Regions from separate parts of the Bradyrhizobium sp. USDA 4452 genome, predicted to be linked through region 1. Evidence: predicted binding sites of a transcription regulator. Region 1 holds the regulator's gene; each other region holds the start of a gene.

What was found. The regulator PhoB, encoded in region 1, activates phosphate uptake and scavenging genes when phosphate is short. The targets are predictions, from matches to a motif close to TGTCATNNANCTGTCAT.
Region 2: the regulator PhoB is predicted to act here: its motif matches at 3,246-3,262, upstream of ugpB (sn-glycerol-3-phosphate ABC transporter substrate-binding protein UgpB).
Region 3: the regulator PhoB is predicted to act here: its motif matches at 2,369-2,385, upstream of ACVISU_RS31650 (glycerophosphodiester phosphodiesterase family protein).
Region 4: the regulator PhoB is predicted to act here: its motif matches at 2,818-2,834, upstream of ppk2 (polyphosphate kinase 2).

The regions. Positions count from the first base shown of each region.
Region 1 is NZ_JBSSGK010000001.1:3,420,147-3,425,981, forward strand. Features, by position in the region: gene argF (ornithine carbamoyltransferase) at 1-681, opposite strand, end outside; gene ACVISU_RS16475 (acetylornithine transaminase) at 681-1,886, opposite strand; gene ACVISU_RS16480 (GcrA family cell cycle regulator) at 2,382-2,894, shown strand; gene phoB (phosphate regulon transcriptional regulator PhoB) at 3,035-3,745, opposite strand; gene phoU (phosphate signaling complex protein PhoU) at 3,877-4,593, opposite strand; gene pstB (phosphate ABC transporter ATP-binding protein PstB) at 4,605-5,423, opposite strand; gene pstA (phosphate ABC transporter permease PstA) at 5,420-5,835, opposite strand, start outside.
Region 2 is NZ_JBSSGK010000001.1:4,511,605-4,517,439, reverse strand. Features, by position in the region: gene ACVISU_RS21715 (TIGR02300 family protein) at 1-3, shown strand, start outside; tRNA gene ACVISU_RS21710 (tRNA-Ala) at 99-174, shown strand; gene ACVISU_RS21705 (GIY-YIG nuclease family protein) at 305-544, shown strand; gene ACVISU_RS21700 (MarR family winged helix-turn-helix transcriptional regulator) at 556-1,017, opposite strand; gene ACVISU_RS21695 (organic hydroperoxide resistance protein) at 1,204-1,629, shown strand; gene ACVISU_RS21690 (CaiB/BaiF CoA transferase family protein) at 1,847-3,052, shown strand; gene ugpB (sn-glycerol-3-phosphate ABC transporter substrate-binding protein UgpB) at 3,319-4,635, shown strand; gene ugpA (sn-glycerol-3-phosphate ABC transporter permease UgpA) at 4,700-5,581, shown strand; gene ugpE (sn-glycerol-3-phosphate ABC transporter permease UgpE) at 5,581-5,835, shown strand, end outside.
Region 3 is NZ_JBSSGK010000001.1:6,762,981-6,768,815, reverse strand. Features, by position in the region: gene ACVISU_RS31660 (ABC transporter permease) at 1-1,322, shown strand, start outside; gene ACVISU_RS31655 (HlyD family secretion protein) at 1,309-2,280, shown strand; gene ACVISU_RS31650 (glycerophosphodiester phosphodiesterase family protein) at 2,453-3,850, shown strand; gene ACVISU_RS31645 (PRC-barrel domain-containing protein) at 3,938-4,453, opposite strand; gene ACVISU_RS31640 (PRC-barrel domain-containing protein) at 4,786-5,163, opposite strand; gene ACVISU_RS31635 (response regulator) at 5,452-5,835, shown strand, end outside.
Region 4 is NZ_JBSSGK010000001.1:1,707,997-1,713,831, forward strand. Features, by position in the region: gene ACVISU_RS08210 (Spy/CpxP family protein refolding chaperone) at 1-1,150, shown strand, start outside; gene ACVISU_RS08215 (hypothetical protein) at 1,322-1,492, shown strand; gene ACVISU_RS08220 (fumarylacetoacetate hydrolase family protein) at 1,580-2,752, opposite strand; gene ppk2 (polyphosphate kinase 2) at 2,900-3,862, shown strand; gene ACVISU_RS08230 (transporter substrate-binding domain-containing protein) at 4,205-5,080, shown strand; gene ACVISU_RS08235 (amino acid ABC transporter permease) at 5,142-5,810, opposite strand.

The DNA of each region.
Region 1 (5,835 bases):
CCAGGTGTCGGTGACGACGCAGTCGGCGCCGCGCACGGCGGCTTCCGGATCGGTGCCGAGCACGATCGGCGCGCCGGTGGCCTTGATCCAGTCCCGCATCGGCTTCTTCGGCGAGAGCTCGGGCGGCGTCGCGATGTTGAGATTGAACTTGAAGCGCTCGGCGGCGTGCGCCCAGGAGGCCAGCACGTTGTTGTCGTCACCGGTCCAGGCCACCGTCTTGCCCTGAATCGAGCCGCGCTTTTCCTCATACGTCATGAGGTCGGCCATCACCTGGCAGGGATGCGAGCGCCGGGTCAGGCCGTTGATGACGGGCACCGTTGCGTGGGCGGCGAGTTCGAGCAGCGCGTCATGATTGAGGATGCGGATCATGATCGCATCGACATAGCGCGACAACACGCGCGCGGTGTCGGCGATGGTCTCGCCGCGGCCGAGCTGCATCTCCGCGCCGGTCAGCATGATCGATTCACCGCCGAGCTGGCGCATGCCGACGTCGAACGACACCCTGGTGCGGGTCGACGGGCGCTCGAAGATCATCGCCAGCGTCTTGCCTTCGAGCGGCTTCCTGGGCTTCTCATGCGCCTTCAGCTTGGCCTTCATGGCGGCGCCGGCTTCGAGCATGTTGCGCAGCTCGGCGAGCGGCAGCTCGTTGATGTCGAGGAAGTGACGGACCGGCTTGCTCATTATCCAGCCGCCTTCTTCGGCTGCGTCGCCGACAATGTCGCGCAGGCGCGCTCGAGCGAGACGATCGACTGGTCGATCTCGGCCTCGGTCACGATCAGAGGCGCGAGGAACCGCACCACGTTGTCCCCGGCGCCGACGGTGAGCAGCTTCTCGTTGCGCAGCGCGGCGATCAGATCGCCCGAGGGCACCACGGCCTTGACGCCGATCAACAGGCCCTCGCCGCGCACCTCCGACAGCACGCCGGGATAGCGGTCGACGACCGACGCGAGTTTCTGCTTGAGCAGCAGCGACATCTTCTGCACGTGCTCGAAGAAGCCGGGCTTGAGCATAACGTCGAGCACGGCATTGGCGGCGGCGACTGCGAGCGGATTGCCGCCGAAGGTTGAGCCGTGCGAGCCCGGCGCCATGCCGGCCGCGGCCTGCGCGGTCGCCAGCACCGCGCCGATCGGGAAGCCGCCGCCGAGCGCCTTCGCCAGCGACATCACGTCCGGCGTGACGCCGGTGCGCTTGTAGGCGAACAGCTCGCCGGTGCGGCCCATGCCGGTCTGCACCTCGTCGAATGCGAGCAGCAGGCCGTGCTCGTCGCACAGGGCGCGCAGCGCCTTGAAGAAGGCCTGCGGCGCCGAGCGCACGCCGCCCTCGCCCTGCACCGGCTCGATCAGGATGCCGGCGGTGTTCGGGCCGATCGCCTTCTTCACCGCCTCGATGTCGCCGTGCGGCACCTGGTCGAAGCCGTCCATCGGCGGGCCGAAACCTTCGAGGTATTTCGCCGAGCCGGTCGCAGCCAGCGTACCCAGCGTGCGGCCATGGAAGGCGCCTTCGAAGGTAATGATGCGGTAGCGCTCGGGATGGCCCTTGGAGAAGTGGTAGTGGCGGACCAGCTTGATCACGCCCTCCATCGCTTCCGCGCCGGAATTGCAGAAAAACACAAAGTCGGCAAAGCTCTGCTCGCACAGCCGCGCGGCGAGCACTTCGCCGTCCGGGCTCTTGAACAGGTTCGACATGTGCCAGAGCCTGGTCGCCTGCTCCTGCAGCGCCTTGACCAGATGCGGATGCGCATGTCCGAGCGCGTTCACCGCGACACCCGAGGTGAAGTCGAGATAGCGGTCGCCGTTGGTTGCGATCAGCCAGGCGCCCTCACCGCGCTCGAAGCCGAGATCGACCCTGGCGAAGACGGGGAGCAGATGCGACGAGGCGTTGGTCATGGCGTTCACTGCCGGTTTGAAACCGTCAATTGCTGCGCGGCTTGACGCCAGCGCAGCAACCGCCAGCTTCGGAAAACAAAACGGCCGCCTTTGCGGGCGGCACGTGCACATCATTCTATGCTGCGGCCGGTCAGTGTCAATCGCCAGCAGCCGGCCCCTGCCGGCGTTCCTGCGATGCGAACCCAGCGCAATCCGGAGCATTCCGGTGCGGTGGAAAAGCCGCACGGCAATGCTTAACTGTGTGGGAACATGTGGACGCACGGCCGCGGACTCTTGCGCCAGAGTCACGCCATATTGTAGCGTTTGACCTGTCGGGTACGACATCTCGTGCGGCAGTACTGGACCCTCTAAGTAGCCTTCGTTCTCGCGTAAACGTTCGGGCGCAACACCGTGCCCGGCGAGGGCTAAGGGATTCTGGCCGCAGGGATATTTGTCCAGATTGGCTCGCAGCGCCGCTCCGTTGATTGGCCGGCGCCATGCGAAAGGAAGAATGCGATGACGGTATTGACCTGGTCCGACGATCGCGTCGAGCAGCTGAAGAAGCTCTGGGAATCCGGCCTCTCGGCCAGCCAGATCGCGGCGGAACTTGGCAATGTGACGCGAAACGCCGTGATCGGCAAAGTGCATCGGCTCGGCCTCTCCGGCCGCGCCAAGGCCCCTTCCACGGCCGCGCCGCGGCAGCGCAAGGCCCGCCCCGCCCAGCACATGATGCGGGTGGCGCGCCCGGTCTCGCGCGGCAACACCGCGCTCGCGCACGCTTTCGAGGTCGAGATGGAGCCGGATCCGATCTCCTTCGACAATGTGGTGCCGATGAGCCAGCGGCTGTCGCTGCTCGAGCTCAACGAGGCCACCTGCCACTGGCCGGTCGGCGATCCCTCGAGCCCGGAATTCTTCTTCTGCGGCGGCAAGGCGCTCGCCGGCCTGCCCTATTGCGCGCATCACTCGCGCGTCGCCTACCAGCCCGCCGCCGATCGCCGCCGGCCCTCGGCGAAGCCACAGATCAAGTAAGCACTCGGGAAACTGCCTGGACTGCAAAAACAAATCCCCGCGCAAGCGGGGATTTTTTTGTGGCTCGTAGCCCGGCTACTTCACCGGCGTTGTCCCGGCCAAAGCCGGAACGACATTGTGCTTGCGATTGCTGCACTGCCTTACGGCTGCGGCTCGGCCTTTGCAAAGCGATCGTCGAGCGCGTAGCCGGCGCCGCGCACGGTGCGGATCGGATCCTGCTCGCGGCCGGGATTGAGCAGCTTGCGCAGACGGCCGATATGCACGTCGACGGTACGTTCATCGATATAGATGTCGCGGCCCCAGACGCTGTCGAGCAGCTGCTCGCGGCTGAACACGCGGCCGGGATGCTCGAGGAAGAATTCGAGCAGCCGATACTCGGTCGGCCCGAGATCGATCGGACGGCCCGAGCGCGCCACGCGGCGCTTCTCGCGATCGAGCTCGATGTCGCCATAGGTCAGCACGGTCGCAAGCCGCTCCGGACTCGCACGGCGCAGCAGGCCCTTCACCCGTGCCAGCAATTCCGGCACCGAGAACGGCTTGACGATGTAGTCGTCGGCGCCGGTGGCAAGCCCGCGCACGCGCTCACTCTCCTCGCCGCGCGCGGTCAGCATGATGATCGGAAGCTGCTTGGTCTCGGGCCGCGCACGCAGGCGACGGCACAGCTCGATGCCGGACAGGCCCGGAAGCATCCAGTCCAGCACCACGAGGTCGGGAACGCGCTCCTTCAGGCGGGTGTCGGCATCGTCGCCGCGCCCCACCGTTTCGACATCGTAGCCTTCCGCATCGAGGTTGTAGCGCAACAGTGTCGTCAGCGCTTCCTCGTCTTCGACTACCAGAATGCGTGCGCTCATCGGTTTAAGTTCTCTCTCTGTGATGATCCGTTGCCCAGACGCAAACCGAAACGCTTACTTTCCTGAGCATAACCCCTGCGGAAAACGGCTTGTCGTGAAGACAATCCGGCTCCGCGCCCGCGGATCATGTCCTAGGTACCCGGCACAGTGGTGGCAAAGTTGGTCATGTCGCCCTTCGGACGCTTGTCGGTGATCTGCTGGCCTTCGATCATGTAGAACACGGTCTCGGCGATATTGGTGGCGTGATCGCCGATCCGCTCGATGTTCTTGGCGCAGAACATCAGATGGATGCAGAACGAGATGTTGCGCGGATCCTCCATCATGTAGGTCAAGAGCTCGCGGAACAGCGAGGTGCAGATCGCGTCGACCTCCTCGTCGCCCTTCCAGACGTTCATCGCCGCCGGCAGATCGTGCGCGGCATAGGCGTCGAGCACCGACTTGACCTGCGACAGCACGAGGTCGGTCATGTGCTCCAGGCCGCGGATCAGCTTCAGCGGCTGGAAATCGCTCTCCAGCGCCGCGACGCGCTTGCCCATGTTCTTGGCGAGGTCGCCGATCCGCTCGAGATCGGTGGCGACGCGCATCGCGCTGACGATCTCGCGCAGGTCGATCGCCATCGGCTGGCGGCGGGCGATCGTCAGCACCGCGCGCTCTTCGATGACACGCTGCAGATTGTCGATCTCGATGTCCGCGGCGACCACGCGCTTGCCGAGCGCGACGTCGCGACGGATCAGCGCGTCGACCGACTCGGTAATCATCCGCTCGACGAGCCCGCCCATCTCGGCGACCAGGCGGGTCAATTCCTGCAGGTCGCTGTCGAATGCCTTGGCGGTATGTTCAGAAGCCATCGTCATTCTCCTCAGCCGAACCGGCCGGTGATGTAGTCCTGGGTGCGTCGATCGCTCGGCGAGGTGAAGATCTTGTTGGTGTCGTCGAACTCGATCAGCTCGCCGAGATACATGAAGGCGGTCTTGTCGGAGACGCGCGCCGCCTGCTGCATGTTGTGGGTGACGATCGCGATCGTGTAGTCCTCGGAGAGCTCCTGGATCAGTTCCTCGACCTTGGCGGTCGAGATCGGATCGAGCGCAGAGCACGGCTCGTCGAACAGGATCACCTCGGGACGCACCGCCACGGTGCGCGCGATGCACAGCCGCTGCTGCTGGCCGCCAGAAAGCGACAGGCCGGAAGCGTTCAGCTTGTCCTTGACCTCGTTCCACAGCGCACCGCCGCGCAGCGCCTTCTCGACCCGGTCGTCCATCTCGGACTTCGAGATCTTCTCGTAGAGGCGGATGCCGAAGGCGATGTTCTCGTAGATCGTCATCGGGAACGGCGTCGGCTTCTGGAACACCATGCCGACGCGCGCGCGCAGCAGATTGAGGTCGAGCTTGGGATCAAGAATGTTGGTCTGGTCCAGCATCAGCTGGCCGACAGCGCGCTGGCCCGGATAGAGATCATACATCCGGTTGAAGATGCGCAGCAGGGTCGACTTGCCGCAGCCCGACGGGCCGATGAACGCCGTGACGCGGTTGGTGCCGAGCGTCAGGTTGATGTTCTTCAGCGCGTGGTGCTCGCCGTAATAGAAGTTGAGGTTGCGCACCGTGACTTTCGGCGGCGCTTCCGGCAGCGGCACCTGCGGAACGTGGCTCGCGGCGGTCGTGGAGACGGAAAGCTCGGTCATTTTGCGGCCCTTTCGGCACCAAGGATACGCGCGCCGATATTCAGCGCGAGCACGGTGAAGGTGATGAGCAGCGCACCGCTCCACGCCAGCTCTTTCCAGTAGGCGTAGGGGCTCTGCACGAAGTTGTTGATGGTCACCGGCAGGTTGGCCATCGTCTTGGTCAAGTCCCAGCTGAAGAACTGGTTCGACAGCGCGGTGAACAGCAGCGGCGCGGTCTCGCCCGCGACGCGGGCGGTCGCCAGCAGCACGCCGGTGATCAACCCGCTGCGCGCAGCACGATAAGCGATCCGCTTGATCACCAGCGAACGCGGCAGGCCGAGCGCGGAGGCCGCCTCGCGCAGCGGGTTGGGCACCAGCAGCAGCATGTCCTCGGTGGTGCGCACCACGACCGGGATCACGATCACTGCGAGCG
Region 2 (5,835 bases), 1.1 Mb from region 1:
TGAGATCGGCGCCGATCTGTGATCAACGGTGCTCCCGCGCGAGTCGCCTAGGCCGTGCGGACCGGGATTGATCCCCCAGGATCGACCCAACTGGATAAGGGGCCATAGCTCAGCTGGGAGAGCGCTTGCATGGCATGCAAGAGGTCGGCGGTTCGATCCCGCCTGGCTCCACCACGCTTCGCCCTTCGGGCTACGCGTGGCGCAGCCGCGCGGAGCCTGAGGGGCGAAGCGTGGTGTCCGGCGTAGCCCGAAGGGCGAAGACGGACTGCCAAGGGTTCTGTTGCCCGCGCTTCAGTGGATGCGAATGTGGTACGTCTACATCATCCGCAGCATCGAATTATCTGACCAGGAATACGTTGGCGCCACCGAGGACCTGAAGCGCCGCATCCCCGAGCAGAACGCCGGCAAATCCGCGCACACTTCAAAATTCAAGCCGTGGGAGCTGGTCTGGTACTGCGCATTCCCAGACAAGTACAAAGCCCTCGCGTTCGAGAAGTATCTCAAATCGCACAGCGGCCGCGCCTTCGCCAGGAAGCGGCTCTAGCCACCGTCCGCCTACTCCCCCAGCGCCGCATTCAACCGGTCGCGCAGGGCGACGATCTCGTCCTTCATCGCCAGCAACTCACCAACCGTGCAGTCGGAAGCCGCGAGGATCGACTGCGGAACGGCCTTGGCCTTTTCGCGCAGCGCGTGGCCCTGCGGCGTCAGCGCGATCAGCACGACCCGCTCGTCCTCGGTGCTGCGGGTCCGCCTGATCAGCTCGGCCGCCTCCAGCCGCTTCAGCAGCGGAGTCAACGTGCCGGAATCCAGGAACAGGCGCTCGCCGAGGTCCTTCACCGCCACGTCGTCGCGCTCCCACAGCGCCAGCATCACGAGATACTGCGGATAGGTGAGGCCGAGCCGGTCGAGCAGCGGCTTGTAGACGCGGTTGAAGGCGTGCGCGGTCGAATAGACCGCAAAGCAGATCTGGTTATCGAGCCGCAGCGCCTGATCCGCCGCCGTCTGTTTCCTGACCATGATTCCCATCGAATCCATCTCGCTTTCCAGGTCATTCTGGCCTCCCGTGACCGCGGATTCAATTGCGAACAATTAAATGTGAGGCCGCATATTTTATATTGTGCACAATATAACTGTGTGCAATACATCTCTCGTCGAATTCAAACCCAAGCCTAAACTACCCGGTCCAAACCAAGGGAGACCACGATGTCTGTGAACGTGCTCTACAAGACCAGCGCCAAGGCAACCGGCGGCCGCGACGGCCATGCGGCAACGCTCGACGGCGCGCTCGACGTCAAGCTCACCACCCCGAAGGAGCTCGGTGGCGGCGGTGGCGCTGGCAACAATCCGGAGCAGCTGTTCGCGGCCGGCTATGCCGCCTGCTTTATCGGAGCCATGAAGTTCGTGGCCTCCCAGGGCGGCCCCAAGGTTCCGGCCGACGCCGCGGTGACCTCGACGGTCGGCATCGGCCCGCGCTCGGAAGGTGGCTTCGGCCTCGCGGTCGAGCTCGCCGTCTCGCTGCCCGGCCTGTCCCGCGCCGACGCCGAGGCGCTGGTCGAGAAGGCCCACCATGTGTGCCCCTATTCCAACGCGACCCGCGGCAATGTCGACGTCAAGCTGAGCGTCGTCTAGTCCACCGACTGCCGATAGTCCGCCACGTGCCGCGTGGCGGACTATTGCGTTTCAAGAGAGCACTGCAGATGCCAGTTCGCTTCTTTCAGTTCGCTTGGCGAACGTACGCGCCGCCTGCTGCATGGGCCTGCGCCGACGGAAGCATTGCTGCCTCGCCTGAAGACCGTTAGCTCTGGGATCGCATTTTTCCGATCCCAACTGAGCGAAGGTTGTTTCCATGAATACCCCAGCGGCTACGGGCGCGATGGCCGGACTGCGCGTGATCGATCTGACGCGTGTGCTCGGCGGCCCGTATTGCACCCAGATCCTTGCCGACCACGGCGCCGACGTGATCAAGGTCGAGCCGCCCGCCGGCGACGAGGTGCGCGACTGGGGCCCTCCCTTCCATGAGGAGGACGCGGCCTATTTCGTCGGCATCAACCGCAACAAGCGTTCGATCGGCCTCGACCTCGCCTCCGAGGGCGGACGCACCGTGCTGATGAAGATGCTCGAGACCGCCGACGTGCTGATCGAGAATTTCAAGCCAGGCACGCTCGACAAATGGGGCATCGGCAACGACGTGCTGCGCGCGAAGTTTCCGCGTCTCGTGCATTGCCGGATCTCCGGCTTCGGCGCCGACGGCCCGCGCGGCGGCAATCCCGGCTATGACGCGATCATCCAAGCGATGACCGGCATGATCGCGGCGACCGGCTCGCCCGAGAGTGGCCCGATGCGCATCGGCGTGCCGCTGGTCGACATCACGACCGGTCTCTATGCGGCGATCGGCATCCTGATGGCGCTGTCGGAGCGGCAGCGCTCCGGGCTCGGCCAGTTCATCGAGACCACGCTGTACGAGACCGGGCTTGCGATCATGCATCCGCACACCGCAAACTATTTCATGCATGGCAAGCCGCCATCGCTCACCGGCAACGAGCATCCGAACCTCGTGCCCTACGCGATCTTCCCGACCAAGACCGACAACATCTTCATCGGCGTCGGCAATGACGGCACCTTCCGCAAGCTCGCCAAGGAGATCGGCAAGCCCGAGCTCGGCACCGATCCGCGCTTTGCCCGCAACAAGGATCGCATCGCCAACCGCGACGCGCTGCGCGCCGAGCTTGCCGCGGTCTTCAGCCAGCACGAGGCCGAGCCGCTGTGCAACCGGCTGCTCGCCGCCGGCCTGCCGGCCGGCCCGGTGCAGAAGATCGACCAGGCGCTGACCAACCCGCATACGATCCATCGCGGTGACGTCATCGAGAAGGATTGGTACAAGGGCGTCGCCTCGCCGATCCGCCTCGACCGCACCAAGCCGAGCCTCCGCCGCACGCCGCCGAAGTTCAGCCAGCACGCCGCCGAAGTGCTCGGCGAGTTCGGCTACTCCAAGGATGAGATCAGCGGCCTGATCGACAAGGGCGTGGTCTGCGGCCCTCAGCGAAAGCGCTGATAGCACCTCGAACCAAGCCCGTCCCGCACGCGATGTGGGACGGGCACCGGTTTTCCGTCAAGCCAACACGTCCTGCCCCTGCGGTGCAACGTCGCGTCCGGCGTTGCACCGCACGCACGTGGGCTGCGATGTCAGCCTTTTTTACCGCTTCCCTTCGCCTCGGCTTCCCCCCTACCATGGCTTTCGTTTATACGGTCATTTGAACGTCATCCGGCGCTGATAACGCGCGCAACGAAAGATGGCGTTCCAACCGGGAGGGGCTTTTGATGATCTTCAGACGACTTGGCGCTGCTGCGGCAGCCGCTGCCGCACTTGTATTCGCGTCGCCTGCGTTTGCGGTGACGGAGATTCAGTGGTGGCACGCGATGACCGGCGCCAACAACGACGTCATCGTCAAGCTGGCCAACGACTTCAACGCTTCGCAGTCCGACTACAAGGTGATCCCGACCTACAAGGGCGGCTATGCCGACACCATGAACGCCGGCATCGCCGCCTTCCGTGCCGGCAACGCGCCGGCCATCATGCAGGTGTTCGAGGTCGGCACCGCGACCATGATGGCCGCCACCGGCGCCGTGAAGCCGGTCTACAAGCTGATGGCCGACGCCGGCGAGAAGTTCGATCCGAGCGTCTATCTGCCCGCGATCACCGGCTACTACTCGACCTCGAAGGGCGAGATGCTGTCGTTCCCCTTCAACTCGTCGTCGACCGTGATGTGGGTCAATCTCGACGCGCTGAAGAAGGCCAACATCGCCGAGATCCCGAAGACCTGGCCGCAGGTGTTCGAGGACGCCAAGAAACTGAAGGCCGCCGGCTACGCCACCTGCGGCTTCTCCGGCTCGTGGGTCACCTGGGTCAATCTCGAGCAGCTCTCGGCATGGCACAACGTGCCGCTCGCCAGCAAGGCCAACGGCCTCGACGGCTTCGACACCGTGCTCGAATTCAACGGCCCGCTGCAGGTCAAGCATCTCGAGAACCTGGTCGAGCTGCAGAAGGACAAGACCTACGACTATGCCGGCCGCACCAACACCGGCGAAGGCCGCTTCACCTCCGGCGAGTGCCCGATCTACCTGACCTCGTCGGCCTTCTTCGGCAACGTCAAGGCGCAGGCCAAGTTCAACTTCACCGCCGCGCCGATGCCCTATTATCCCGACGTCAAGAGCGCACCGCAGAACTCGATCATCGGTGGCGCCTCGCTCTGGATCATGGGCGGCAAATCGGCCGAGGAATACAAGGGCGTCGCCAAATTCCTGACCTTCCTCTCGGACACCGACCGCCAGGTCTGGATCCACAAGGCCTCGGGCTATCTGCCGATCACCAAGGCGGCTTACGCCAAGGCCAAGGAAGAGGGCTTCTACAAGGACCAGCCCTATCTGGAGACCCCGCTGCTCGAACTCACCAACAAGGAGCCGACCGAGAACTCCCGCGGTCTGCGTCTCGGCAACATGGTGCAGCTGCGCGACATGTGGTCGGAGGAGATCGAGCAGGCGCTGGCCGGCAAGAAGACCGCCAAGCAGGCGCTGGACTCGGCCGTCGAGCGCGGCAACCAGATGCTGCGGCAGTTTGAAAAGACCGCCGTCCACTGACATGATGATGCCTTGAGGCACCCGGCAGGCCGCAAGCGCGCGGCCTGCCAATTCTTCCGAGATCATGCAGAAGCAATCGATTTTCCAATCAAAGCTGTTGCCGTACGCGCTGGTTGCCCCGCAACTCGCGATCGTCCTGATCTTCTTCTACTGGCCGGCCGCGCAGGCGGTGATCCAGTCCTTCCTGCTGCAGGACGCCTTCGGCCTTTCCACCAGCTTCGTGTGGTTCGAGAACTATCTCGAATTGTTCAAGGACCCGGCCTATTTCGCCGCGATCGTCCGAACCTTCGCGTTCTCGTTCGCGATCGCAGTGTCCTCGCTGTCGTTCGCGCTGCTGCTCGCCGTGATGGCCGACAAGCCGCTGCGCGGCTCGACGCTCTACCGCACGCTGCTGATCTGGCCCTACGCCGTCGCCCCGCCGGTGGTCGGCGTGCTCTGGGTGTTCATGCTGCACCCCTCGCTCGGTGTGCTGTCCCGCTATCTGCGCGCCATGGGCGTCGACTGGAATCCACTGCTCAACGGCGACCAGGCGGCGGCCCTGATCATCCTCGCCGCGGCCTGGAAGCAGATCTCCTACAATTTCCTGTTCTTCCTCGCAGGCCTGCAGAGCATCCCGAAGAGCGTGATCGAGGCCGCCGCGATCGACGGCGCCCGCCCGATGCGGCGGTTCTGGACCGTGATCTTCCCGCTGCTGTCGCCGACCATCTTCTTCCTGCTGGTCATCAACATCGTCTACGCCTTCTTCGACACCTTCGGCATCATCGACACGATGACCCGCGGCGGCCCCGGCAAGGCGACCGAAACGCTGGTCTACAAGGTCTACACGGACGGCCTGCTCGGCGGCAATCTCGGCTCCTCGGCGGCGCAATCGGTCATTCTGATGGTCATCGTCGTCGTGCTGACGGGCATCCAGTTCCGCTTCGTCGAACGCAAGGTGACCTACTGATGGTCGAGGAGGAAGGCTTCCAGCGCTATCTGGCTCACATCATCCTGTGGATCGGGATCGCGATCGTCGCCTTCCCGGTCTATCTGGCGCTCGTCGCCTCGACCCAGGACAACGCCGTCATCGCCAACGGCCAGATGTCGCTGCTGCCCGGCGGCCATTTCCTCGAGACCTACTACCAGACGCTGTTCGTCGGCACGAGCGGCTCGACCCGCGAGCCGGTGCTCAACATGATGCTGAACTCGCTGATCATGGCG
Region 3 (5,835 bases), 3.3 Mb from region 1:
TGGCAGTCCTGATGGGACAGGCGGCGCGCGGATTGCCGGCATCGGAATCGGCAATCCCCTTCGCGGCGCTCGCGGGCCTCACGCTGCTGTTTGCCGCGCTCGCCTTGCTGCGCATGGCGAGCCTAACGCGCAGGGGCTGGTTCGCGGCGGCGCGGCCAAGCGAACCGGCGGTCAGCGAGCAGGTCGCACCCGGCGTCGGCGGCGCCTTCGTGGCGGAGTGGCGGCGCGTGCTCGGCACGCGCAACGCCTTCAGCCTGCTGTTCCTCGCGCCGCTGGTCTACGGCATCTATTATCCGCAGCCTTATCTGAGCCAGATCCTGCGCAAGCTGCCGATTGCAGTCGTCGACAACGATCTCAGCGATCTCTCGCGCCAGATCGTCGAGACGCTCGACGCCAGCGGCACGTTGAGCGTGACGGTGCGCGCCCGCACCCTTGCGGAGGCGAGCAGCGCGATCGATCGCGGCTATGCATTTGCCGCCGTGCAGATCCCCCCTGGCACCGAGCGCGATGTGCTCAAGGGCCTCACCGCGCACATCCCGGTCTACGCGGACGCCACCTATCTGTTCATCTTCCGGTCGACCGCAGGCGCCGTCGCCACCGCGATCGGCACGCTGACATCCGAGCTGGTGTCGCGCGGCGCCCGCGCCGACGCAAGCCTGGTCAAGGCGAAGCTCGCAAGCCTCAGCCCGGCCAACGTCCTGCTGCAACCGATCTTCAACCCGGTCGGCGGCTATGCGAGCTACATCGTCCCGGCGGCGTTCATCCTGATCCTGCAACAGACGCTGCTGATCGGCGCGGCGATGCTGACCGGCACGGCGCTGGCGAACTCCCGCAGCACGGTCGCGGGCGTGCTCGGTCGCAGCGTGGCCCATCTGACCCTCTATCTGCCGGCGCTCGCGCTGTATCTGATCGTGCTGCCGCGGATCTATGGCTTTTCGACGCTGGGCCATCTGCCGCAGATCTTCGCGCTGGCGACCGTCTTCCTGCTGGCGACGAGCTTCCTGGGACAGGCGATCGGCGCCTGGTTCACACGGCCGGAGAACGCCACCATCCTGCTGCTGGCAACCAGCCTGCCGCAATTCTTCACCGCCGGCTTCGCATGGCCGCGCGAGGCCATCCCCCCTGCGGCGACGGCGCTCGGCCGGCTGTTCCCCGCGGACTCGGCGATCGACGGCCTCGTGCGCATCAACCAGCTCGGCGCCAGCCTCTGGGAGGTCTCGCACGACTGGCTCAGGCTATGGTGCCTGGCGCTCGGCTATTTCGTGCTCGCCGTGATCTCCGCGCTGGTGTTCAAGAGAGGACAGCAACATGCCCAACGCTAGGCGCGTCGCCATTGTCGCGATCCCGCTCGTGCTCGTCGCGGGTGCGCTGGTCTATGCCGAGAGCCGCGCGACGCCGGCGCCCGCAATCGTCGGCGTGGTCCGCTCGACCGAGGTCAGGATCGAACCGGAAGTGAACGGCCAGCTGGTGTCGATCGCGGTCGAGAAAGGCGCGCAGGTGCACGCCGGCGACGTCCTCGCCAAGCTTTCCGCCGTCGAGCTGACCGCACAGGCGGACCAGGCGCGGGCCGCGCTCGCCGCCGCGGTGGCGAGCCGCAACAACGTCTATGCCGGCGTCCGGCGCGAGCAGATCGATGCGCTGAAAGCCGCGATCTCCAAGGCCAATTCGCGCCTCGACTATGTTGAGACGCAGCTCAAGCGGATCACCACGCTGGCGAGCCAAAGTTTTGAAACCCAGCAGGCGCTCGACCAGTCCGAGAACGACGTTGCCGCCGCGCGCGCCGGCGTGGCCGCGGCCCAGGCCAATTACGATGCCGCCGTCGCGGGACCGACCAAGGAGGAACGCGCCATCGCCGACGCACAAGTGCAGGCGGCCGCGGCCGCCGTCGCGGTGCTCGAGCGCCGTCTCGACAAGATGGTGCTGCGCGCACCGGTCGACGGCGTGGTCAGCGTGATCGCGGCCGAAGTCGGCGAGAACGTGCGTGCGGGTCAGCCGATCCTGATGATTGCGGCGGCCGGCAAGCAATGGCTGTCGTTCAATGTGCGCGAGGACCATCTGGACGGCCTTGCGATGCGCAAGACCGTGAGCGTGATACCGAACGGTTCCGGCGCCACCACCAAGGCTGCCATCACTGAATTGCGGCCGCTCGGGGTGTTCGCCACCTGGCAGGCCGAGCGCGTGATCGGCGATCACGACCGCAACACGTTGCGCCTGCGTCTCGATCCCGCAGGCGCCGCGGAAGGTCTCGAGCCCGGCATGAGCGTCCGGATCGAGCGTTGACAATGCGCGGCGTCTGGCTGCGTGCCACGATGACCAGCGTGCTGCCCCGGGCGCATCTCAATGCTTTTGACGGCCCGCCTCGGCCAACAGTCATCGGACTGTCAGAAGATTGAGACAAGACAGCAGCCCGGACCTTGTGGCATCGAGCCGCAGAAAAGATGGAGACTTGGCCGTGAAGCAGATTCGTTCGCGACGGAAGGTGCATGTTGGCGCGATGCTGCTGGGTGTGGCGGCCCTGGCCGTTCTGCCGCCGTCGATGGCATCGGCGCAAACCGGCGCGGCGCCATCAGGCGCGAAACCATTCCTGACCGTCGACGGCAAGCTGCCGCTCGTGATCGGGCATCGCGGCGTGCCGGGCCTGGTGCCCGAGGAGACCGAGGCATCGTATGAACTTGCCGCCGACCTCGGCACCGACTCGCTCGAGGAGGACCTGCATCTGACCAAGGATTGCGTGCTGGTGGCGCGCCACAATCCATGGCTCGGCGACAACACCAACGTCGCCGAGGTGGCGAAGACCAATCCGGAAGTCGCTAAGCGCAAGCGCACCGTGCCGGGCGTTCCGGTCAAGGTGAAATGGGCGCAAACCTCGACCAGCGGCCCCGTTGAATATCCCACCGATCTCGTCGACCCGGCCGATCCGAAATCGGTGCTGAAGGCGCTGATCGCCGATGGCGACGACCATACCAATGACTGGTCGATCACCGATTTCACCATGGCTGAGCTGAGAGAATGGATCGCCGGCACCACCTATGATGCGGCCAACGAACGGCCGAAACTGTTCAACGGCAAGTTTCCGATCATCAGTTTCCAGGACATCATCGACATCGCCAAGGCCAAGAGCAAGGCGACGGGGCGCACGATCTCGGTCTATCCGGAAACCAAGAACCCGACCTGGAACAATGCCCAGGCGATCGCCAATGGCTGCGGCGCGCCCGGCAGCCGCCCGCTCGAGGACGCCCTGATCAAGATCATCAAGGAGAACGGCCTCAACGCGAAAGACGCTCCGATCATCGTGCAGAGCTTCGAGCCCGGCAGCCTGAAATACATGCGCGGCCACGGACTGGAAACCCGGCAGGTCCAGCTGATCGACGGCAACGGCGTCGACTTCAAGACCGGCAAGGTGCTGCTCAACAACATCGCCAATTCCCGTCCGTATGACTGGACGGTCGCGGGTGACGGCCGCACCTTCGATGCGATGCTGACGCCCGAGGGCCTCGCCGAGATCAAGACCTATGCCGACGGCATCGGTCCGTGGAAGGCCTATATCGTGCCCTACAAGATCTCACCGTGGAAGGACAGCGGCGCCGACGGCAAGCCCACCAAGGGATCGACGGCGGAAGCTTCGACGCAGGAGCCAACCAGCGTCATCGCCGACGCGCACAAGCTCGGCCTGTTCGTGCATGTCTTCACGTTCCGGAACGAGAAGAAATATCTGGCTGCCGACTACCGCGGCGATCCGAGCCAGGAATATCTGAAGTTCTTCCGTCTCGGCGTCGACGGAGTGTTCACCGATTTCACCCACACCGGCGTCGCCGCCCGCGCTGCGTATTTGGGTGAACTCGGCTGGTGACGCCCACAAGGGAGCTGTCGTTCACCCCATTGACAAATGCGCCCGGCATCGCCGGGCGCATTCGACTTTCAGGCAACGCGATCCGGGTTACTCGGTCGTGTATTTGAACTCGGGCATCGCCTTCAGCTCATCCTTGGTCGCGCTGAACACCGCGTGATCCGGATACCAGGGATTCGTCTTCGACGTGGTGGCCGCGGGCGCCGCGCCCGTGGTGGTCGTCGACTTGTTGGTGCTGCCAGTGTTTGCCGCGCTGGTCGAGGCGACGGGCTCGTTGACGAACTTCACCTTGTCGAGCGGCACGGCGACCAGATGCTCGCCGACGCCAAGGAAGCCGCCGACGCCGATCACGACCGCCTTGATGGCACCACCCTTGTCCATCAGAAGGTCATTGATCGAGCCGACGCTCTCGTTGCTGTCGTTATACACGCTGAGGCCGACGACCTTCGAGGCGCGCCAGTCGCCCTTGTACGAGCTCGGCGACGTGGCCGTTGTCGTTGCCGCAGGATCCATCTTGTCGCCTTTGTCAGCGGGTGCCTGCGCAAACGCAACGGTCGCAAGCAGTGCGGAGCCGGCCACGCCGGCAACGATGGATTTGATCAACATCATGCGCTCTCCTCAGTTCGCAAAATCGATGCTGGGAAAACTCGTGATGTGCGCGACCGTTCCTAATCGGCCTGCGCCCAAACGCCGCCCGAGGTTTGGGAACGCATGCCCGGGAACGCCGTCGAGACGATACGGCAAGCCCGAAAGCTGCGCATATTGCAACGCATGGACGTTGCGGTCCTTGACGACAGCGATCGCGATCTCTCGAGCAGGCTGCGGTTGAGCCTTACCGCTGCACCGGGCGCGCAGTCCCTGATGTGACGATGTTTGGCTCACCAACCGTCCCGGCGAACCCCGCGCTACGAAAGCTGATCGAGCGTGACGTGCCTCGCTCAGAAGCCGCCCCAATAGGGCGGCACGCCGTAGAAGCGATGCAGCTCGACTTCCTGCGAGCGGTCGCCCCAATCGAAGTCCTTGTCGGCACGGAACGAGGGCGCACGCTTCAATTCGTCGTCCTCGATGTCGAGCTCGTAAGCCTCGAATTTGGGGTTGTAGTGCAGCCGGCCCCAAGGCAGCGGAATCAGATTGGATCCGATACCGAGGAAGCCGCCGAAGCTCAGCACCGCGTACGACACCTTGCCCGAGATCTTGTCGATCATCAGCCGTTCGATATGGCCGATCATGTCGCCATTGGTCCGGCGCACCGCCGTCCCCTCGACGCGATCGCTTGCAATGAGCTGATGCGGCCTTGTCCTGACCTCGACAGCCATCTCACCCTCCTGGCCTGAAAGAGAAACAACGCGGCGCCCGGGTAACGGGTTCCGGCACTGGATATGACAGCCGCCCTTCCCTTTTCCGGGCCGCCATGGCGCCGCGGGACCGACGCGCGCCATGGGACAGTTCTACCCGGATTTCAACCGATTAGGCTTGATGACAGAACGCTGACTTTTCTCCACGGTGCCAACCTGTTAACTCGTTATGCCGGGCAAGATTTCAGACATACACTGAAACAAAATTCCTGAGCCGCCTTCCCCCGAATCACGGACAAAAAGATCGGTATGACCCAGGCTGCGCCCAATATCCTCGTCGTCGAGGACGACCGCGAAACGCGGTCTCTCATCGCAAAATATCTCCGCACCAATTGCTGCCATGTCACGACCGCCTCCGACGGCCGTGAAATGGCCAAGGCCATGACCGACCACCGCGTGGATCTGCTGGTGCTCGACGTCATGTTGCCGGGCGAGGACGGCCTCAGCCTGTGCCGCAAGGTGCGCGCGGAGTCGCAGACGCCGATCATCATGCTGACCGCTCGCGGCGAGGACGTCGACCGCATCCTCGGCCTCGAGATGGGCGCCGACGATTACCTCGCCAAGCCGTTCAACCCGCGCGAGCTGCTGGCGCGGATCAACGCGGTGCTGCGCCGGCAGGCCGCCGCGCGCAAC
Region 4 (5,835 bases), 1.7 Mb from region 1:
CAGACCCGGCGGCCTGCGCAACCCGATCACGCGCGCCGCGATCACGACCGCCGCCGCCGGCGCTGCCTGGGGCCATCAAGCCTGGGGCCATCAAAACGGCGGGTGGTGGCGCCATCCGCATGGCGGCTATGGCTGGGTCGGCCCGGTGTTCTGGCCGTATGCCTATTACGATCTCTATGACTACACCTGGTGGGGCTGGGGCTATGACCCGTACTTCTGGGATTACGGCTATGGCGACCTCTACACCGGTCTGTTCGGTCCCTATGACTACGATGCCCTGAGCGGCTATGCCGACTACCTGCCCGGCCGCGCCGGTCCGCCGAGAACAGGCCGGTCCAGCGCACGCGCGCAAGCCACCACCCTTGCCGACATGTGCGGCAGCGACAGAGGCGATATCGCGGGCTTCCCGATCGAGCAATTCCGCAGCGCCATTCAACCCAACGCGGAGCAGAGCGCCGCGCTCGACGACCTCGCCAACGCTTCGCAGAAGGCGTCCGCGACCATCCTCAATTCGTGTCCCAAGGACGTGCCGCTGACCGCACCGAGCCGCCTCGCCGCGATGCAGCAGCGGCTTCAGGCGATGCGCGACGCGGTCGGCATTCTGCAGCCGGCGCTGGAGAAGTTTTACGGGCTGCTCAGCGACGACCAGAAAGCCAAGGTGACCGCGCTGGTGGCCGGTCAGCACCGCGGCCAGCGTGAGGCGACGTCGGACAACGCCACCTGCAACACGGCGCAGCCTTCTGCCATCTCGTGGCCCGGTGACGTCATCGAACGCGACGTCAAGCCAACAGACGCGCAGCGGGCGAGCCTTGATGCCCTGCGCGACGCGGCGACAAAAGCCGAGGACATCTTGAAATCGTCCTGTCCGCCCACCGACGCGCGCACGCCACCGGCACGCCTTGCAGCGGTCGGAGCCAGGCTCGACACGATGCTTCAGGCGATCGGCACGGTGCGTCCGGCGCTGGACACCTTCTACGGCTCGCTCAGCGACGAGCAGAAGGCCGCGTTCGACGCGGTCGGCCCAGAGCAAGACGGCGGCAGGACCTCGATGGCCGCAGGCAACGACGAACCTCCGCGAGGCCGTCATCGGCGCCACCACCATCATGGCCCGAATATCGGAGGCATGATCTTCCGGATGATCGGCCTGTAAGGCGCGGCATCGCCGCGTAGGCCGCGGCAGCTACGGCGCGATCCAGATGCCCATCACGATGATCACCAGTGCGACGGCGATCACCAGCATGTCCGTCGTGAGCCAATCGGGCATTCCGTTTGATGGCTGCTCGCTCATGTCCGCGACTCCTTCTGTTCGCGTCGAGCCCATATGCTGAAACGGATCGGCGCGAACGAGGATGAACTGGTTCACATAACGGCGCGACAAGCGGTCGCTCCGAGTTTCGCGCATCTGCGCGCGCACAAGTTGCGGCATGCGATTGATCTGCCGCCCAGGTTTCTGAACATGTTCGACAACGAGGGCGGCAGCAGCGAAGTATAGCACGTCACAGAGCAGCGTGCATCGCCACGTGACAGGACGGGTTGCGCCGGAGCCCGTCCAACACACCCTGCGCGCGACGTTTCTACGTCACAGCACCTTGCGCTGCGCGAGGTTCTTCATCAACGCGCCAACGCCGAAGGTCCATGGCTCGCATTCGTCGCTGCCCCGCATGCGGTTGACGAGCTTGCCGAGCTGCGGCGCGTCGATGGTGACGATGTCGTCGCGCTTGTGGGTGAACCCCTCGCCCCTGGCGTCGCGGTCCTTGACCGGCGCAAACATCGTGCCCAGGAACAGCGCAAATCCATCGGGATATTGATGCACGGGCCCGATGGTCTGGGCGACCAGATCGGTCGGGTCGCGGCTGATCTTGCTGATCGAAGAATGCCCCTCGAGCACGAAGCCGTCGGTGCCCGTCACGGTGAGGCCGACATCCATCTTCCTGACGTCGTCGAGCGAGAAGGTCCCGTCGAACAGCCGGAGCAGCGGGCCGATCGCGCAGGAGGCGTTGTTGTCCTTGGCCTTCGACAGCAGCAGCGCGGAGCGGCCCTCGAAATCGCGCAGGTTGACGTCGTTGCCGAGCGCGGCGCCGACGATCTTGCCGGCGGCGGAGACGATCAGCACCACCTCCGGCTCCGGATTGTTCCAGGTCGACTTCGGATGCAGCCCGGCATCCATGCCGGTGCCGACCGAGGACAGCGTCGGCGCCTTGGTGAAGACTTCGGCGTCGGGGCCGATGCCGACCTCCAGGTACTGGCTCCAGGCGTTCTGGTCGATCAGCACCTGCTTCAACCGCATCGCCTGCTCGGAGCCGGGCTTCAACTTGGAGAGATCGTCGCCGACGAGGCGCACCACCTCCTTGCGGATCGCCTCCGCCGACGACGGGTTGCCGCGCGCCCGCTCCTCGATCACCCGCTCCAGCATCGAGATCGCGAAGGTGACGCCGGCGGCTTTCAGCACCTGCAAATCGACCGGCGCGAGCAGATGCGGTTTTGTCACGTCGCGCCCGTCGGGCGGCGTGTTGGCGAGAATGGCCTCGAAATCGCCGATCCGCTCGCCGCGCGTGCCGCGCAACGCCGCCGCGGGATCGGCTTCCTCGCACAACGCGCTTACGGTCGGGAAACGCGCGGTGACATCGAACACGCCGTCCGCCCGCACCGCGACCACGGCCGGGCCGCCGGCCTGCGGCAGCCAGACCCGTCCGACCAGCGTGCCGGCGGTGCCGTCCTCCGGCAGGATATCTTTTGGCGTGAGCGAAATCATCGGCGTCTCCTTTTTTGATCTTGTCAGCGCTTGATAGCACAGTCCGCGCGCTGGCGTGAAACAGCGGTCATGCCGTTGTCATAGAGGGGTAACATCGCCCGTCAATGCTTCCGTCGCTCCATCTAACACACTGAAAGACGGACCTTCATGACCGCCTCCGACCTCACCGACGAAGCCGCCCGTGATGAAGCCTCCCGCGACGAAGCCTTGCGCGACGAAGCCTTGCGCGCCCGCATCCATCAGGAGATGGCCGACAGCCTCGACGAGGAGCTCGAGCTCGAGCTCGACGACATGAGGCTCGACGAGCTCGACCACGACGGCGCCGCCGGCAAGCCGTCGATCGACCGCAAATTCTACTTCCGCGAATTGCTGCGGCTGCAGGGCGAGCTGGTCAAGCTGCAGGACTGGGTGCAGCACGAGAAGCAGAAGGTCGTGGTGCTGTTCGAGGGCCGCGATTCCGCCGGCAAGGGCGGCGTGATCAAGCGCATCACCCAGCGGCTCAACCCGCGCATCTGCCGCGTCGCGGCGCTGCCGGCACCGAACGAGCGCGAACGCACGCAATGGTACTTCCAGCGCTATGTCTCGCACCTGCCGGCCGGCGGCGAGATCGTGCTGTTCGACCGCAGCTGGTACAACCGCGCCGGCGTCGAGAAGGTGATGGGGTTCTGCACCGACGAGCAGTATGAGGAGTTCTTCAAGTCGGTGCCGGAATTCGAGCGTATGCTGATCCGCTCCGGCACCATCCTCTTGAAATACTGGTTCTCGATCACCGACGAGGAGCAGGCGTTCCGCTTCTCGATGCGTATCCAGGATCCGCTGAAGCAGTGGAAGCTGAGCCCAATGGACGTCGAGGCGCGGACCCGCTGGGAGCTCTACACCAAGGCCAAGGAGACGATGCTGGAGCGCACGCACCTGCCGGACTCGCCGTGGTGGATCGTCGATGCCGTCGACAAGAAGCGCGCCCGGCTCAACTGCATCTCGCATTTGCTCAGCCAGATTCCCTATCAGCAGGTCGCCCACCAACCGGTGGTGCTGCCGCCGCGGGTGCGCAACCCCGACTATCACCGCGGCCCGATCCCGCCGGAGATGTACGTGCCGGGACGGTATTGAGCTGGGCAGTCTCGATTTCTCCTCCCCCGCTCTCACGGGGAGAGGGGAAGGCCGCACCTGCGCAGTTTCGGAATAATAGAATAGTGCCACTGATTTGCCCGACATGTCAAGTCGACGTGTCGAATGCAGGTACGCCCCGGCTACTGTGCATGGGGTTGTTTTCGATATTTTGGCAGTGCGCCCCTGCGGAAGCCGGCTGTATGCGATAGCTTGGCGCAAGCTGGGCCAGGCTAAGAGATAGGCATCTCCTCTTCGGCTCGCCTACTTTGGGCGCAGGCCCGCGCCCTTGCTGGCGCCGGATACCGACGCTAGGCTTCCCCGATCTGGTGCAGGGAGGCCCGCTTGACTCAATCCGACGACATCGCAATTTCCGAAGATCGCCGCGACGCGCTGCGCTATGCGCTCGGGATCGGCAGCGGCGTGGCACTCGCGGCCGCGATGGCAACCCCGGCCTCGGCGCAGACCGCCGACAACACCCTGGATCGCATCCGCGCCAACAAGGTGCTGCGGATCGCGGTGCTGCCGGGCGAGCTGCCGTATTTCAACAAGGACCTCGCCACCGGCACCTGGTCCGGCTTCTCGATCGAGATGGCGAACGACCTCGCCAAACTGCTCGACGTCAAGCTGGAATATGTCGAGTCGACCTACGGGAATTCGATTCTCGATCTGCAGGCCAACAAGATCGATCTCGGCTTTGCGCTCAACCCGACGCCGCAGCGGGCGCTGGTGGTGGACTTCACCAATCTGGTGTTCCCGCATCCGTTCGGCGCGATGCTGAAGAAGGGCCTGGAGGCCAAGACCTGGGCCGACATCAACAAGCCCGACGTCAAGATCGCGGTCGACGTCGGCTCGGCCAACGAGGCCGTCGCGCGGCGCTTTGCGCCGAACGCCACCATCAAGTCGCTGAAGTCACGCGACGAGGTGATGCTGGAAATGTCGTCGGGCCGCGTCGATTGCGTGGTCAATGCGCTGGTGCTCGGGCTGACCGCGATCGCCAAGAACCCGAACCTCGGCACCTACAAGATCCTGGCCTCGCCGTCGGTGACGATCGCGAGCGGCACGGCGGTGCGGCGCGAACAGGACAAGCGGTGGCGCGATTTCCTCTCGGTGTGGATCGACTACAATCGCGGCATCGGCCAGATGCGCGAATGGTTCGTCAAGGGCCTCGGCCTCGCCGGCGTCAAGGCCGAGGACGTGCCGGTGGAGCTGAATATCTGACGTCAGGCTGACTCCGCCTCACCTCTCCCCGCGAAGAGCGGGGAGAGCGAGAAGGGCCGTCTCAGACCTTGTCGTAGGTCAGCCCGCGCTCCAGCCGCCTTGCCACCAGCGTCGAGGGAAACAGGATCGCAAAGTAGATCACCGCCACGATGGTGTAGACCTCGAGCGGCCGGTAGGTGTCGGCGTTGATCAGGGTGGCGTTGTAGACGAGATCGGGCACCGCGATGATCGAGACCAGCGAGGTGTTCTTCAGTTGCGTCACCGACTGGTTGACGTAGGGCGCCATCATCGGTTTCAGCGCCTGCGGCAGGATCACGAGCCGCATCAGCCGCCAGCCGCGGAAGCCGAGCGCCTTCGCCGCGTCCCACTGCCCGACCGGCACGCTCTCGATCGAGCCGCGGACGATCTCGGCATAAAACGCGCCGCCATAGAGCGACAGCACGCTGACGGCTGCGACATGCGCCGGGATGTTGACGCCGATCACGACCGGAAACGCGTAGTAGAACCAGATGATCTGCACCAGCAGCGGCGTGCAGCGGAACAGCTCGATGTAGGCGATCAGCAGCCAGTCGATCACGGGAATGCGCCGCAGCCGCAGCATGCCGACGATCAGGCCGATCAAGGTGCCGAGGATGATGGTGCCGATGGTGTAGGCCATGGTCCAGCCGAGCCCGAGCCAGAACAGATGGCTGTACTTGGCGAGGATTCCGAAATCCCAGACGTAGTTCATCCTGCCCCTCGGTTGCCGCGCGCCT